2 regions of the Peribacillus sp. NPDC097197 genome follow, and region 2 is predicted to be linked to the other one. Evidence: predicted binding sites of a transcription regulator. Region 2 holds the regulator's gene; the other holds the start of a gene.

Region 1 (7,851 bases), on a different contig from region 2:
AAATCTTGTTCATCATGGCACATGAAATGGCTCATTATGTGGAGAAGGATATTTATATCGGGATAGCAGGATATATCGGCATGACATTGGTGGGTCTATGGCTGACAGCAAAAATCATGAACTACGTCATAAGGCGATGGGGCCATTTACTTAAGGTACGATCCGTTGATCGAATCGCTTCATTGCCTCTTTTTCTCTTGATTATCTCTGTACTGCTGTTTGTTTCCAGCCCGCTATCGAACTATGTATCCCGTTACCAGGAAACGAGAGCGGACCGGTATGCGATTGAAATGACAGAAGACCATGAGGCTGCCATCACTTCATTCCAGGAACTTACGAGGTCAGGGCTTAGCCAGGTGAACCCTCCGCTCCTGGTAAAATGGCTTCGTTATTCACATCCCACGATGCTTGAAAGAATATCTACGATAGAAAATGAGGAAACAACGGGTGATTGAAAGCTAGCTTAACAGGCTGGCTTTTTTTCTTGCCTAACTTCAGGAAAAAGGAAAATTCTGAGTTTATTTTCAGAAAAAACTATCATTTTATAAATTTACCGTTCTCTACTATAATAAATGAAAATTCCCAGTGCGTTTTTAAGGAGACCAGCTATGTATAATATAATTTTAATCACGTTAGGATCAGTGCTTGTTGCCTTAGCCTATAATTTATTCTTGATTCCCCATTTAATTTTGAGCAGCGGACTCAGTGGAATTGCGATCATGTTAGGAATCATCACCCCAATCAATACAGGGATATTGAATTTTATATTGAACCTTCCGCTACTCATTGTGGGCTATTTAAAGTTGGGGAGACGTTTTATCACTTATACGATATTATCAGTTGTCGTGATATCGGTGAGTTTGTATGTTATACCGATTCATGGCGTTTCGACGGAGCCGATATTATCTTCTTTGTTCGGGGGAGTCATTTCGGGCGTTGGCATCGGCATTATCTTTCGTGCTTCAGGGTCATCGGGAGGATTTGATATCATTGCCATGCTCCTGGCTAAGAAGAGGGACTTCCCGCTTGGGACATTGCTATCAGGGATGAATGCGGTTGTGGTGATTGCTTCTGGATTCAAGTTTGGATGGGATGCGGCATTATACACATTGATTTCGATTTACGCGGCAGGCAAAGTGATCGATACGATCCATTCCAATCATATTAAATTGACGTTAATGATCGTCACAAAAAAAGGTGATGAGATGAAGGATCGGCTACTTACTAATTTATACCGTGGCATTACGGTCATGGACGGGCAAGGTGCCTATTCGGGTGAGCAGAGCAAAGTGATGATGACGGTCATTACACGCTATCAGTTAACCGATGTGAAGGCGATGATCAAAGAAGTGGATCCGGATGCCTTCGTTAATATCACGGAAACGACTGAAGTCATGGGAATGTTTCATAAAGAATGATAAACGGATAAAAGCCCCCCATATAAGGGAGGCTTTTTTGACTTTATATTTCACATGGCTGCTTAATTTCCAAATTGTTTCAATAGAGTATTCATTTCATTACTCAGTTTTAGGAATAGAGGTTTGTCTTTAGTATCTAGAGCATGATCGATTTCTTTTGCCAGGATATTTTTTTTAGTAGTGAGAATGGATTCCATTATAATCATATCGATTAACATTTCCTGAACGGCAGCATCATTTTTAACTTCACTCATGGATAAAGACTTCACTGACTCTGAATATGATTTATCATTTTTCAAAGTAACCACCCCTGACCCTTTTTATTAGTATATGGATTTGAGGATGTAAAATCAACAGAAAATTTAAAATAATTAGAAAAAATATAAATGTGTCGTTAAAATGACGAGGTAACACGGCTACTCAAAGAATTCTTAATTTTTTGTGAACTTAAATGTTACCTGTATTATTTATGCTATTATAGTGGAGAATTTAACAAGTTTTCGGATAAATCTTTCATGTGGAAGTCATCATCCTTTTTTGCAAAGTTGATATTCCAAAAATAAATGAGGTAGAGGTGGATGTAATTTGAATGAAAGTACTCAGGGATTAATCGAGGAATATGAAATCACCCCGTATACACTTATGGTCATGCCCATTAATTATGGAAGTAAAATTTACTCCCGGATCATTGAATTGGAAGATGAGTTCATTTCCCCATTCAAGCCTTTGGATATAATCAAGAAAAGCTGTGAGTACTTTGGCTCCAGCTATGGTGGAAGGAAAGATGGTACAAAACAACTCATAAATATCACCCATAAGGCACCAATAGCAATCGATCCAACCAGTTCCATTTTCTTCTTTCCGACTACATCTCCCTTGCGCCCCCAATGCACCTGGTTAGCACATGAACATGTAGTCTCCTTTGTCCGACTAAATTCCAAGCAGACCACCGTCACATTCAGGAACAGGAAAACATTCGACATAGATGTATCAAGCAGTTCATTTGAAAATCAGCTGCACCGGACCTCCTTTTTGAAATCCAAATTGATTCAAAGGATCGAGGAAACAAAAAGGAAATCCTTTTACTTATTTACCGAAACGGATGGTCTTAAAGCTTCCGAAATGACATCGAAATATCCATTGCTAAAATAATCAGTGTGTTCAGGAAAAGGCGTTGTTTCTCTAGTGGAGGCAATGTCTTTATTTAGGTTATTTTCAAAGGGGAGGAGGACCTCCTTCGATTCATGATAAAGAATAGGGGGTGAAAAAATATTTACTAAAGGGGGAATCTTTGGTAATATTTAGCCTTAGAATAAGGATGGAGTGTTACAGCAATGTTTAACAGAATGTACGGAAAAGTCGAATCGCTAGAAAGTTTAGTAAATATGGTACCTATAATTAAAGCTGCTGTGCCTTCTGATTTGTCGATTGCCATATGTGATTTAGAGAAATTCATTGCTTATTTTCCAGGTGAAAGTATAAATATGCATATCCAAAAAGGGCAGTCGTTAAATCCAGAAGAACCCCTCGCCGTGGCATTGAGTGAGGATAAACCATTAAGGGCTGATGTACCAGCTGATTTTTATGGTTTCGAGTTTACTGGAACGGCCGTGCCCCTACATGATAAAAATAATCAAGTCATCGGTGGCATAGCTATCCAGTTACGCAGGCAAAGTGAATTAAGAACGATTGCGGATCAAATTTCTGTATCGCTGAGCCAGGCCAATGAGCGGATTACGGATATTGCAAAGGGATCCTATACCTTAGCGGATGTTTCCAACCAACTTCTTACATCTTCCGAAAAAGCCGAAGAGGACGTTAAAAATACGGATGAGATCTTGTCAATGATTAAAAGGGTGGCGACCCAAACCAATTTATTGGGATTAAATGCCGCCATAGAGGCCGCGCGAGCTGGTGAAAAAGGCAAAGGGTTTGAAGTGGTGGCTAAGGAAATCAGGAAGTTTTCTAAAGAAACTGTCGCATCCACGGAATTGATTCGTGAAAAACTCGTGCAAATCCAAGAAGTGACCAAACTGATGGGGACCTCGATTAATCGAATCGCTTCCGTGGGTCAAGAGCAGGCTGCTTCCATTCAGGAAATTTCAACTTTTGTAGAAGAAATCAAAAAGATGTCTGATGAGCTCAATCAATTTACCGATAAGTTATAAGAGGAAGTCAACAGCTTTTGTTGGCTTTTTATTTGTTCACCGAAAAAAGCAGGGGTGTTAAATTTTTTCAGGTTTATGCACCCTTTCAAAAAAGTAATAACACAGAATCTCTTCCGTTTTATTACGAAGGCGGGGATTGAAATAGTTATGATGCTCTTCATACCCTTTATATAAAAAGCAATACATCGTGAATGATTCGTCGCCGTTTAATTTGCTTACCTTGATATTCCCCTTGCGCAAATAGCGACGAACCTCGACGAGATCCTCCTGGACTGACTTTAGAGCACGCTCAATAAGTTTTGAATAGGGCCTTTTTAATTTAAACGGACTTGATTCGATGACCTTGAGATCCCGGTTTAAGATTGTAATCACCATGGGAAGGTAGATGGCTTTTTCAATCATATTTCGGTCAGCCTCTGGAATACGGGTCATCATGACCGCCCCTTTCTAATTAACGTTCTCTTATTTTATGTATGTCGGATAATTTATAGAACGTATGTTCTTTTTAATATCCTAACTTAAGTGGATTTGATATGCAAGCGCTTTTGTCAATCACGTGAAATTTTCGTTAATAAGATTATGATTTCCTGAGTTAGGGAAAGTATGATGATAGATGGGTAATTATTCTTGCAATTTAAGAGGAAAGTGTTATATCTAAATTAGAACGGTTTTATTATGTGATGCTGCTTGATAGAAAGCAAGCCAAGGGAGATTGTCATGAATTTGTATACTATATTTGAGTGGATTACTCTTGAACATATATCAGGGCTTATTCAGCAATATCGTTCATTCGGCCCGATTCCAGGAATTTTACTGCCGATGTTAGAAGCGTTTTTGCCTTTTTTACCTTTATTTGTGTTTGTGGTGGCCAATGCTACAGCTTTTGGCCTATGGTGGGGATTTTTATTTTCTTGGATTGGGGCGGTAGGTGGTGCGTTTCTGGTCTTTTTTGTTTTTAGACGATACGGACAGATGAGGTTCTTCCGTTTTCTTCAGAAACATAAACAGGTGCAAAGATTGATGAACTGGGTGGAAAGCCATGGTTTCAGTCCATTGTTTCTCTTGCTTTGTTTCCCCTTCACGCCATCTGCGCTCGTTAATATCGTTGCAGGGCTCTCGAAGGTTAGCACGTTACAATATGCGCTGGCGGTAATCGGCGGAAAGGCAGTGATGATCTTTACGATCAGTTTCGTCGGATACGATATTGTATCATTGATTCAAAAACCATTACGTACCGTGATTGTCGGAATCATCATTTTCATCCTTTGGGTTGTCGGAAAAAGATTGGAAGTAAGGCTAAATAAAAGCATGAAAAAAGAAGAAGGGAAATAACTTAGAATATACAACTAGTAGGGGTTGGGGAATCTGAGAAAATCAAAAAAGCATTCAGTATCCGACTGGATAAAATCAGGCATGATAGCCTTTATCATTTACATCTTGATCCGTACCTTTTTCTTTTCAAGCTATGCCGTAGAAGGGGAGTCCATGCAACCTACACTGGGTGAAGGCGATAAACTCATTGTAAATAAAGTGAAATACCAAATCAGCGATATCAATCGATTTGATATTATAGTTTTCCATGCGCATGTCGGGGAGAATTATGTAAAACGGGTAATAGGTGTTCAAGGAGACGATATTCGTTATAAGGATGATTGGCTTTACATAAACGGTAAGAAAGTGCCTGAACCATACCTTGATCATTTAAAGGTAGGATATCCGGGCCAGGATTTTACGGGTAATTTTACATTGAAAGAATTGACGGGCAAATCCATAGTTCCTGATGGCAAGCTTTTCGTTATGGGTGATAATCGACTCGAAAGTGAAGATAGCAGGCACCTAGGTTATATTTCAATGGATAAGGTAGTAGGCAAAGTCGATGTAAGATATTGGCCAATACAAGATTTTAATGTGGATTTTATAGGTGAATGACTGTGGGAGCCCTCTATAGGAAGGGCTTTTTTTTGAACGGAATACGAACGTATGGTTGGTTTTCGTCGTTAGAAAGCGGTAAACTATAGGGAAAAGAGTCATAATTGGAAGAAGAATCGTGTCAAAAAATAGACAGTATTTCTGGTATGATAGGTCTAGAGATATTGAAATAAAAAGGGGGGAAACAGATGTCACTCCGGTTTTTAATTGGAAGGTCGGGCACAGGTAAAACATCGAAGGTATTGGATGAAATCCGCAACGGGCTAATGGAGAATCCTGAAGGGAATCCGATCATCTATCTGGTTCCTGATCAGATGACATTTTTATCAGAATATAAATTAATTAAGACGCCGGGACTCGAAGGGATGATTCGGACGCAAGTATTCAGCTTTAGCCGGCTTGCATGGCGAGTTCTCCAGGAGACAGGTGGCATGAGCCGAATCCATTTGGACAGTGTCGGCGTTAATATGTTGATACGGAAAATCATGGAGGATAAAAAAGATGAATTGAAAATGTTCCGCCGATCAGCGGACAAGCAAGGATTCGTCTCCCAGATGGAGCAGATGCTTGCCGAATTCAAGCAGTACTGCATCCAGCCGGGTGATATTCGGAGGTATTTGGACGAAAAGTCACCGGGTGGTGGTGGAGTACAAGATAAATTATCTGATCTTGAGCTCATTTATCAGTCATTTGAGGATGAAATGATCGGAAAATATTTAGATTCAGAGGATTATTTCACTTTACTGATAGAAAAAATGGCAGAGTCTTCGTATATAAAAAATGCAGATATCTATATAGATGGTTTTTACAGTCTGACGCCACAGGAATTAATGATCGTGGAGGAAATGATGAAGCTATGTAAGAGTGTGACCATCGCATTGACGCTCGACCAGCCTTATAGGCAATTTGCGCCGGATGATCTGCATTTGTTCAGGCAAACGGGAAATCTCTATAACCAACTTTATCAAGCGGGACAAAGAACGGGGGTCTTTATCGAAGAGGACCACATTCTGAACAGCACGGCGAAGTTCAATCGAAATCCTGGGCTGAAACACCTTGAAACACATTTTGCGCTTCGTCCCGCACAAAAGTACGATCAGCCATCTGGTGTAACGATTGCTCAGGCCGTTAACCGAAGAGCGGAGATTGAAGGGGTGGCTCGGAACATCCTGACGCTTGTCAGACAAGGTCAGTGCCGTTTTCGCGATATTGCGATTCTAATGCGAAATGGGGATGCGTACGAAGATATCCTCCAGACGGTCTTCCGTGACTATCAAATTCCGCTTTTCGTCGATTCCAAACGGACGATGCTCAATCACCCATTGATTGAGCTGATCCGGTCAACACTTGAGATCATCAATGGGTTCTGGCGTTATGAACCGGTCTTTCGTGCCATTAAGACCGAACTTCTATTTCCCCTGCAACAAAGTCATGACAGAATGCGCGAACAAGTAGACAAACTTGAGAACTACGTGCTTGCCAGGGGAATCAAAGGGGCTGGATGGACCACAAAAGATCGTTGGACCTACCGTCGCTTCCGTGGATTGGAGCTTGAGGACCGTCCCCAGACGAGTAAGGAAATGCAACTGGAGCAAGAGCTCAATGATCTGAAACACCTATTTACAGAGCCCATCATTAAGCTATCAAAACGGGTGAAGAAGTCGGCGAATGGAAGAGAATTATGCGAGGCCCTTTATTTGTATTTGGAAGAATTGCATGTACCGGAAAAATTGGAAAAGATGAAGCTTGAAGCAGAAGAGGATGGCGATCTGGTGTCAGCCAGGGAACATGAACAATCGTGGAATGCGGTTGTTGATTTGCTTGATCAATTCGTGGAACTGTTAAGTGAAGAGGAAATCTCGATGAAACAGTTTGCAATCATTATAGAAGCAGGTCTGGAATCATTGGAATTTTCCTTAGTGCCACAGGCAATCGATCAAGTCCTTGTCGCTAATCTGGACCTGTCCCGATTGGATGACGTGAAGACGGCTTTCGTCATTGGCCTGAATGAAGGGGTCTTACCAGGAAAAGCCGTTTCTGATGGAGTGTTTTCCGATAGTGACCGCGACATGCTTTTGGCGAGCGGGCTTGATGTTGCCCCAAGTTCAAAAGTGCGTCTTTTGGATGAGGAATTCACGGCCTATAAAGCCTTCACTACACCTTCGGAATCCCTTTATTTATCTTATCCACTCGCTGATGAAGAGGGAAAATCCCTTCTCCCGTCCTCTTATTTAAAACGAGTGAGGGATGTATTGCCTCATGTGAACGAGGCTTTTTATATGAACGATCCATCTGATCTGCCTGCCGGGGAACAGGTGAAATATGCAGCGAACTCA
Region 2 (7,851 bases):
TATTACGTCCACTATAATTTCCAGGCAATAGATCTGTAGCACCTTTGATGGATGTATTATTTGAACCTGCTAAATCGGCTGAACCTCCAATAAGGCTAGGTAGTTTTTTCGCTAATGCATTCAATACTTCTCCACTGGAAGCACGCGAAGCCAATGTCTTGCCTTCTTCATAAACTGGAATTTCTTGATCCCAGTCTGCAGGTAGTTCACCTTTTATAGAAAGCTCCAGCTGTTCTGCGAGCTCAGGGTACGCTTCTTTATATTTATTAAATAGTTCATTCCATTCTTGTTCTTTTTTATTTCCAGCTTCTACACAAGCTTCATTAAAGTGTGCATATACTTCATCCGGAACATAAAAGTCTTCTTCGAATGTCCATTTGTAAGCTTCTTTTGTCAACTTCATTTCATCAGCACCAAGGGGAGCACCGTGAGCAGCAGACTTACCAGAGCGGTTAGGAGAACCATAACCAATCACTGTCTTCACTTCAATTAAAGTTGGACGAGCTTCATCAGTCTTTGCTTCTTCAATGGCTTTTGCGATTTGTTGTAAATCGTTGCCGTCCTCCACTCTCAGATACTGCCAGCCGTATGATTTAAAACGGTCTGCTACACTTTCACTGAATGATTGGCTAAGATCTCCATCAAGAGAAATATCGTTTGAATCATATAAAACGACAAGTCTTCCTAGTTGAAGATGGCCTGCTAAAGAAGCAGCTTCAGCTGAAACGCCTTCCATTAAGTCTCCATCCCCACAAATACTATATGTATAATGATCAACTACATTATAAGAATCACGATTGTAGCTTTCAGCCAAGTGACGTTCTGCCATTGCCATACCTACGGCCATTGCAATCCCTTGGCCAAGTGGTCCAGTAGTGGCATCTACACCAGCAGTATGTCCGTATTCAGGATGCCCAGGAGTTTTACTTCCCCATTGACGGAAACCCTTTAAGTCATCCATTGTCAAGCCGTAACCTGATAAATGCAGGAGACTGTATAATAGCATGGAACCATGTCCTGCCGATAAAACAAAACGGTCTCTATTAAACCAATCAGGATTTTTCGGGTTATGATTCATATAATCAGTCCACAGCTTATATGCCATGGGAGCTGCACCCATAGGCATGCCTGGATGACCTGAATTAGCCTTTTCAATTGCATCGATCGATAATGTACGAATTGTATTAATAGAAAGTGCATCTAATTTATCTAACATGTGTAAAACATCCCTTCCTGTAGTGTACCTCTTTATATTATATTGACTAACTTAATATCACAACTAAAATAACCATTTCTTACACAGCTAATTCAATTTTCTACTAATTAAGGATTTACCAAGGTTAGGTTAAACCAAAAAAGAGAATACATACATCAATGCATTCTCTTTTTTCACTTTACATTCCTCATGAGTAATCCTAATGATGGGGCCATCATCAGTCCTTATTGGTTAATGTAAACCTTTTTTTTCTTTAATATTTTTAATTTTTTGAGGCGTGACATCATTACCTTCCGGATCGATAACTTTAACATTTTCTAGCGTATCAGCCATTGAACGTCTAAATGTCTCCAAATACTCACTTCGTAAGGAAGTTTGCTCTTTTGCCTCTTCTACAGTTAAGCCTTCTCCCTTAGCTTTTTTAGAAAGTTCATTGATACGGGCCATTTTTTCTTTTGATAGCATAATTTTTCTCCTTTATATATACGGATATTGACATGGTATTAAAAAAAAAGTGAAATTACAAGTTCTATGATTGATTCTTCGGTGTACCTTGCTGGTATTCCAAGAATCTGCGGTGTACCGTTGCTTTTGACACTTCATAGCCAAAGCCTCTCAGTGTTGCCGCAATCTCCGCAAAAGTTAATCCATTCGAACGCAGTTTCACAATTTCTTCTATGGGTACTTCTTTACGATCCCTGCCAGTGGAGTTTCTTTGGTTCTTCAGGTTTTTCTGGGGCCGGTAGCCATTTTCAACGGCCCTAAGCATACCACGTTTAATTTTCAGGTTATGTAGTTTACGTTGATATTCTTCTACAATACCAACAATTTGGATAACCATGGCATCAGAGTCCGATAATTCTAACTCACCATCATGAGAAAGTGTGAAAATCTTCACTCCTTCTTTAAGTACAACATGAAACAAGGCAATTTTAGCATTTCCTCTTCCCAACCTAGTTTCATCTTGAATCAAGAGAACATCCGCTTCTTTTGTCTTAAAAAGATCAAGCATGTCAAATATCCCGTCACGGTTCAGTTCGTAACCACTTGCCTGCTCTCTTATTATTGAAACGACTTCCATGTCATTATGTTCTGCTAACTTCACTAATTCCTCTTCCTGCCTAGCTAGCGAGGTTTCCTGTGTTTCTTTTTCTGTACTTACCCGACAATAGATGACTGCTTTCATATGAACCTACCTTTACTGCTTACTAGCCAAACTTTGGACTACTTTTTCACTTTCAACTGGTATGACAATGATTTGACCTGCCTTAATAGTATCCGCCCTTACACCGTTATACTCTTCTATCCAACCAATGAATTCTTTTTTTGTCAATTCGGTTTGACCATATTCTTCTGAAATCTCCCATATAGTATCACCTTCGTTAATTTCAATCGAAAGGAAATCCTTATTTTGATTACTATCTAATGTGAAAGAGAATAAAATAGACAAGATAAATACAAATCCTGCTAATAGAATCGTATAAATATTATTTTTGCAAAATGTCTTCATTAATATCCCTCCATAGCGAATGTACGTTCGTTTTTAGTTGATGATTGAATTATAATACGAACATTTGTTTCAGTCAACAACCAAATTCGAACTTATGTTTGTATAGCATGTGGAGCCATGCTATAATATAGCAAAGAATTATAGAGAAGAGGTGCGTATATGACTAAACTATCAAAACGGCAGCAGGATATTCTTGATTTCATAAAAGATGAAGTTCGTCAAAAAGGTTATCCACCTTCCGTTAGAGAGATTGGCGAAGCTGTGGGACTTGCATCAAGTTCGACTGTACATGGACATTTATCTCGTTTGGAAAGCAAAGGCTTAATCAGACGCGACCCGACTAAACCAAGGGCCATTGAGATTTTAAATATAGAAGAATCTAATAACATTCCAAAAACAAACGTAGTTAACGTACCACTTCTCGGAAAAGTAACCGCAGGTATGCCGATAACTGCCATCGAGAACATAGAGGAATACTTCCCTCTTCCTGAAAGTATGGTTCCACATGATGATCATGTGTTCATGCTTGAAATTATGGGTGAAAGTATGATTGAAGCAGGAATTCATGATGGAGATTATGTCATTGTAAAACAACAAAGCAATGCCAATAACGGAGATATCGTCGTGGCCATGACGGAAGATGATGAAGCCACCGTTAAACGATTCTTTAAGGAACCGGATTACATACGGCTTCAGCCAGAAAACTCCAATATGGAACCTATCATTCTAAGAGATGTAACCATTCTTGGAAGAGTGATCGGGCTATATAGGCAAATTCACTAAAAGCGCGCAAATTGCGCTTTTTTTATTTGTTTTAAGTCTATGTATTACATCCTATGTATATGACAGAAGCAATATTATAATATTTTACTAGAGAGCATTGAATAACAAACCGAGTCAAAATAACAAGGTATAATTCTTTTATATCCGGTGAAATTAGTTCAATAGACATTTCTTTTTGAAAGTGGTGTTACTATGGATTTTCCGACAATACATACAAATTTTTGGGATGCTGTAATTGCTATCCCAACTATCATGATTTTGACTCAAATTATAAAGTTTCTCTTACCTATCCCCCGAAGTTACGTACCCACTATTGCGTTATGTCTTGGTTTAATCCTTTCTATATTCATAAGCCATCGGCATCACTTGACTACAGGGATTTTTATGGGATGGTTTTACGGATACGCCAGTATCGGTAATTACACCGCACTTAAAACAGCTTTAGTGTCTTTTAGGAACTCAGATAATCATTCGGATTGAGTAAACAGTGATGGATCCTTCGATCGAAAACCTCTATTTTTTTACGCAAAAAAACTGTCCAGTATTGTTGAACAGCATTTTCAAGCAATAATGGACACATATAGATCAGCTTTCTCTAAACCATCTACACGTGATTCTGGCAAATTCATTCAATCTTGTACCCTCTGCTTTCTACCTCCATCTTGTATTTCTCATGATAATGGATACAATAAACACAACAATTATGGCACCCAGTAACGCAGGCACAATGTAAAACCCTTCTGTCTCAGGTCCGATTGGCCCTAATATTGCAGTACCAAGCCATGCTCCAACAAATCCAGCAATGATATTTCCAATAATTCCACCCGGCATATCCCTTCCTAAAATCAGACTTCCCAGCCATCCAATTATTCCACCAACAATTAACATCCAAATTAGCTCCAAAAATAACCACCTCCTTTCTCTAAAATTTATGAAATTTTTTTATTAATAGAACAGACTTGTGACTAATGAAAATCACTTTAAGCTCCTCAGGCAATAAACTTATCGGCTGCTTATATACTTCTACCTATATAGGTACTATAAAAGGCCGCCCTAAAAAGGGTGGCCTTTAGTGTTTGATCTTCCGTTCTCCCTACCACAAAGAAAACCATCCAGTAAGAATGGTTGAAAATTATTATTTGGTTATAATAATAAATGCCGCCAGATAACTGCAATTATCTGGCGGCACCACATGGTAAAAAAGAAAACAATTAAATTGCTTTCTATACTAGAATAAGTATTTTGGCTTCTTTTGTCGATATGACAATATTCCTATTTTCAATTATTTACACTATTTCCTACCATACTTTTTTAATATTTCAACCTTTATTCATCATCATTTTTTCTACACAACCATTTAAAATTGGATTTTCATAACTTGTTGAAGGTTCTTGCAATTCGAAACCCCAAATCATTTACTTAATGGATTATATATCAAATGAACGGTGCGTTTTCAATCCAAAGTGATTAAAGGGCTCTAATATATACCTTCTTACCTAATTATACTATTTCGATAGTCCTCCATTTTACTAAAATGGAAAATAAACACAGGTTATTAAGAACTATTATTAAAATACACTAAATATTCTTTACAAGAGCTCTAAGAAAAGTTATTATACAATAATAAAAGGAGGAGAATGTATGTCATCAATAAATAAACAGAAAATTTTGGATAGCATTCCTCAAAAAGGTTTTTTCGGAAACCCTAAAGGACTATTCACCCTTTTCTTCACGGAGTTTTGGGAGCGCTTCTCCTATTATGGTATGAAGGCCATTCTTGTATACTATATGTATTATGAGGTATCTAAAGGCGGACTAGGTCTTGATGAAAAAACATCTCTAGCCATTGTATCCATCTATGGGTCGTTAGTATATATGTCCGGAATTATTGGTGGATGGTTAGCCGATAGGATCTTCGGAACATCGAAATCCGTTTTTTACGGCGGTATATTGATTATGCTTGGTCATATTGCCCTTGCGATTCCGGGCAGTATTTCCATGTTCTTCGTTTCCATGATACTAATCGTTATAGGTACAGGTCTTTTAAAACCTAATGTATCTAGTATTGTTGGAGAGCTATATGCAGAAGACGATAACCGTCGAGATTCTGGTTTCAGCATATTCTACATGGGAATAAACACGGGTGCATTCATTGCTCCGCTTATTGTCGGAACAGTTGGAATGAATTACAATTTCCACCTTGGATTCGGCATTGCAGCCGTTGGTATGTTTATTGGATTAATCGTCTTCATGGCTACAAAGAAAAAAAATCTTGGACTTGCAGGAATAACCCCTGTCAATCCTTTGGCTCCGAATGAAAAGAAATCTGTTTACACTAAGATTGGGCTAGCTATCATAATTATTGCCATCATTTGTGCAATCGCTATCTCAAATGGTCTCTTAACACTTAATAGCTTCATCGGGCTTGTTGGTATCCTTGGAATTCTAATTCCTACCATGTATTTTATTGTGATGTACCGTAGTCCGAAAACAACATCTGTTGAGCGTTCACGTTTACTAGCCTATATCCCTTTATTTATAGCAGCTGTCATGTTTTGGGCCATTCAAGAACAAGGCTCAACTATTTTAGCAAATTATGCTGATAAACGGACACAGTTAGAATTTGCAGGTTTTCACATTTCACCAGCATGGTTCCAATCTTTAAACCCATTGTTCATCATTACTTTAGCTCCTTTATTCGCATGGTTATGGGTTAAATTAGGGAAACGTCAGCCAACTATACCTCAAAAGTTTTCAATTGGCCTATTCTTTGCTGGTTTATCATTCCTAGTAATTTTGGTTCCCTCTTATTTTGGAGGAGCCGGTTCATTAGTTAGCCCATTATGGCTTGTACTTAGTTATTTCCTTGTAGTAATTGGAGAGCTATGCTTGTCACCTGTTGGTATGTCAGCTACGACTAAACTTGCTCCATCTGCGTTCTCAGCACAAATGATGAGTTTATGGTTCTTAGCCAATGCAGCAGCACAAGCATTAAATGCTCAAATTGTAAGATTTTACTCTGCGGACACGGAAATGGTCTATTTCGGGGCTATCGGAATCATTTCATTGATTTTAGGATTTATCCTATTGGCAATATCACCAAAGATTCAAGGCTTTATGAAAGGCTTACGTTAACAAATGTAAAGCCAGCTTCTCCTATCATGGACAAGCTGGCTTTTTTTGTTTTTCGTCAAAACTGTATGTTACTGGACTCTACCGGATTTTCATTATGCATTCCGCTTTGCGGGGATAATATCTATCACTTTCACGAACCAACGATACAAGAAATATCCCAAATATACCCCAATAAGGTTCAAGATCAGATCGTCTATATCCAAACTTCCTCTTTGAAAAACATACTGGCATATTTCTATGATTGAGATTGAGAAAAAGGGAATAAGAAATCTTGGAATACCGGTCATCTTTTTTCCCTTTCTGGATAGCAGGTACAATCCAAATGGAATGAATAATCCTATATTGGCACTTAGATTATAAAAAGAAACAAGCCAATTCGAATCACCAGTCAAATAAGTGCTGATTGTAGATAACGGGATAATGTTATACGAATATTCCTGTCCTTCAGGTCGGAAGAAAAGTAAAACTAGCAAAGAGAAACTATAACCACTTATCGCTACCTGCCAATACAATCGGGGTAGTTTTATTGTTTCCCCCCTGACCAATAAGACGATTATCAACACAGAGACTACAATACAAACCCATACAACCATGATCACCCAAGGGTTCAAATAGAATAGGAGTTGAAGAAAAATAGGTAGACCACCGAAGAATAACCCCTGTGAGAACAGAAGCGTAAGCAATAGCGTTTTATAAGTCATATGGGGCCCTCCTTCAAACGAATACCATTACATCCTAGGCTATTGAGGACATACCGTCAATATGAAAGATATAGCGCTTGGTACAACACTCATAAGATTTCCTACTTTTTCTCTCCGTTGACATACTCCCTTAACACGTAATTTCTGACCGACTTTTATTATATATATATATATATATATTGGTATCTATCGGCTATCGTACTGTTTAGCCAAGAAAGATACCGTGTCACCTGACTTCCACCTGACCCCCTTCATAAAGTCCATAACGATGGGTATTTTCAAATGGAACGACCACCGGGATAGGATAAAGTTGTCCTATTTTTTAAAATAGATTCATAAGATAAACGTGCACAAAAGTTCGGAGGGGAAAATCATGTTTATAGCTTTTGAAAAAGCCGTTCTTATAATGGGTTTACTTCGTTTGCTTTCGGGAAGTATAGAAATATTCGCAGCTATACTCATGTTAAGACTTAATGATATCGAAAAAGCGTTGGTTGTGAATAGTT

What was found. Region 2 encodes LexA, which represses DNA repair genes until DNA is damaged. Its sites were predicted from a motif close to CGAACATATGTTCG; they were not measured.
Region 1: a site for LexA is predicted at 5,560-5,573, ahead of addB (helicase-exonuclease AddAB subunit AddB). Genes of this name have one in related genera too.

Annotation. Positions count from the first base shown of each region.
Region 1 is NZ_JBNNST010000006.1:6,375-14,225, forward strand. It holds gene ACQKL6_RS09530 (M48 family metallopeptidase) at 1-455, shown strand, start outside; gene ACQKL6_RS09535 (YitT family protein) at 609-1,418, shown strand; gene ACQKL6_RS09540 (IDEAL domain-containing protein) at 1,481-1,717, opposite strand; gene ACQKL6_RS09545 (competence protein ComK) at 2,004-2,570, shown strand; gene ACQKL6_RS09550 (methyl-accepting chemotaxis protein) at 2,753-3,586, shown strand; gene ACQKL6_RS09555 (hypothetical protein) at 3,644-4,018, opposite strand; gene ACQKL6_RS09560 (TVP38/TMEM64 family protein) at 4,304-4,918, shown strand; gene lepB (signal peptidase I) at 4,952-5,515, shown strand; gene addB (helicase-exonuclease AddAB subunit AddB) at 5,704-7,851, shown strand, end outside.
Region 2 is NZ_JBNNST010000011.1:66,124-73,974, forward strand. It holds gene tkt (transketolase) at 1-1,216, opposite strand, end outside; gene ACQKL6_RS15090 (DUF896 domain-containing protein) at 1,448-1,681, opposite strand; gene ACQKL6_RS15095 (YneB family resolvase-like protein) at 1,746-2,402, opposite strand; gene yneA (cell division suppressor protein YneA) at 2,415-2,726, opposite strand; gene lexA (transcriptional repressor LexA) at 2,886-3,509, shown strand; gene ACQKL6_RS15110 (hypothetical protein) at 3,702-3,989, shown strand; gene ACQKL6_RS15115 (GlsB/YeaQ/YmgE family stress response membrane protein) at 4,161-4,397, opposite strand; gene ACQKL6_RS15120 (peptide MFS transporter) at 5,151-6,644, shown strand; gene ACQKL6_RS15125 (VanZ family protein) at 6,737-7,345, opposite strand; gene ACQKL6_RS15130 (YqhV family protein) at 7,719-7,851, shown strand, end outside.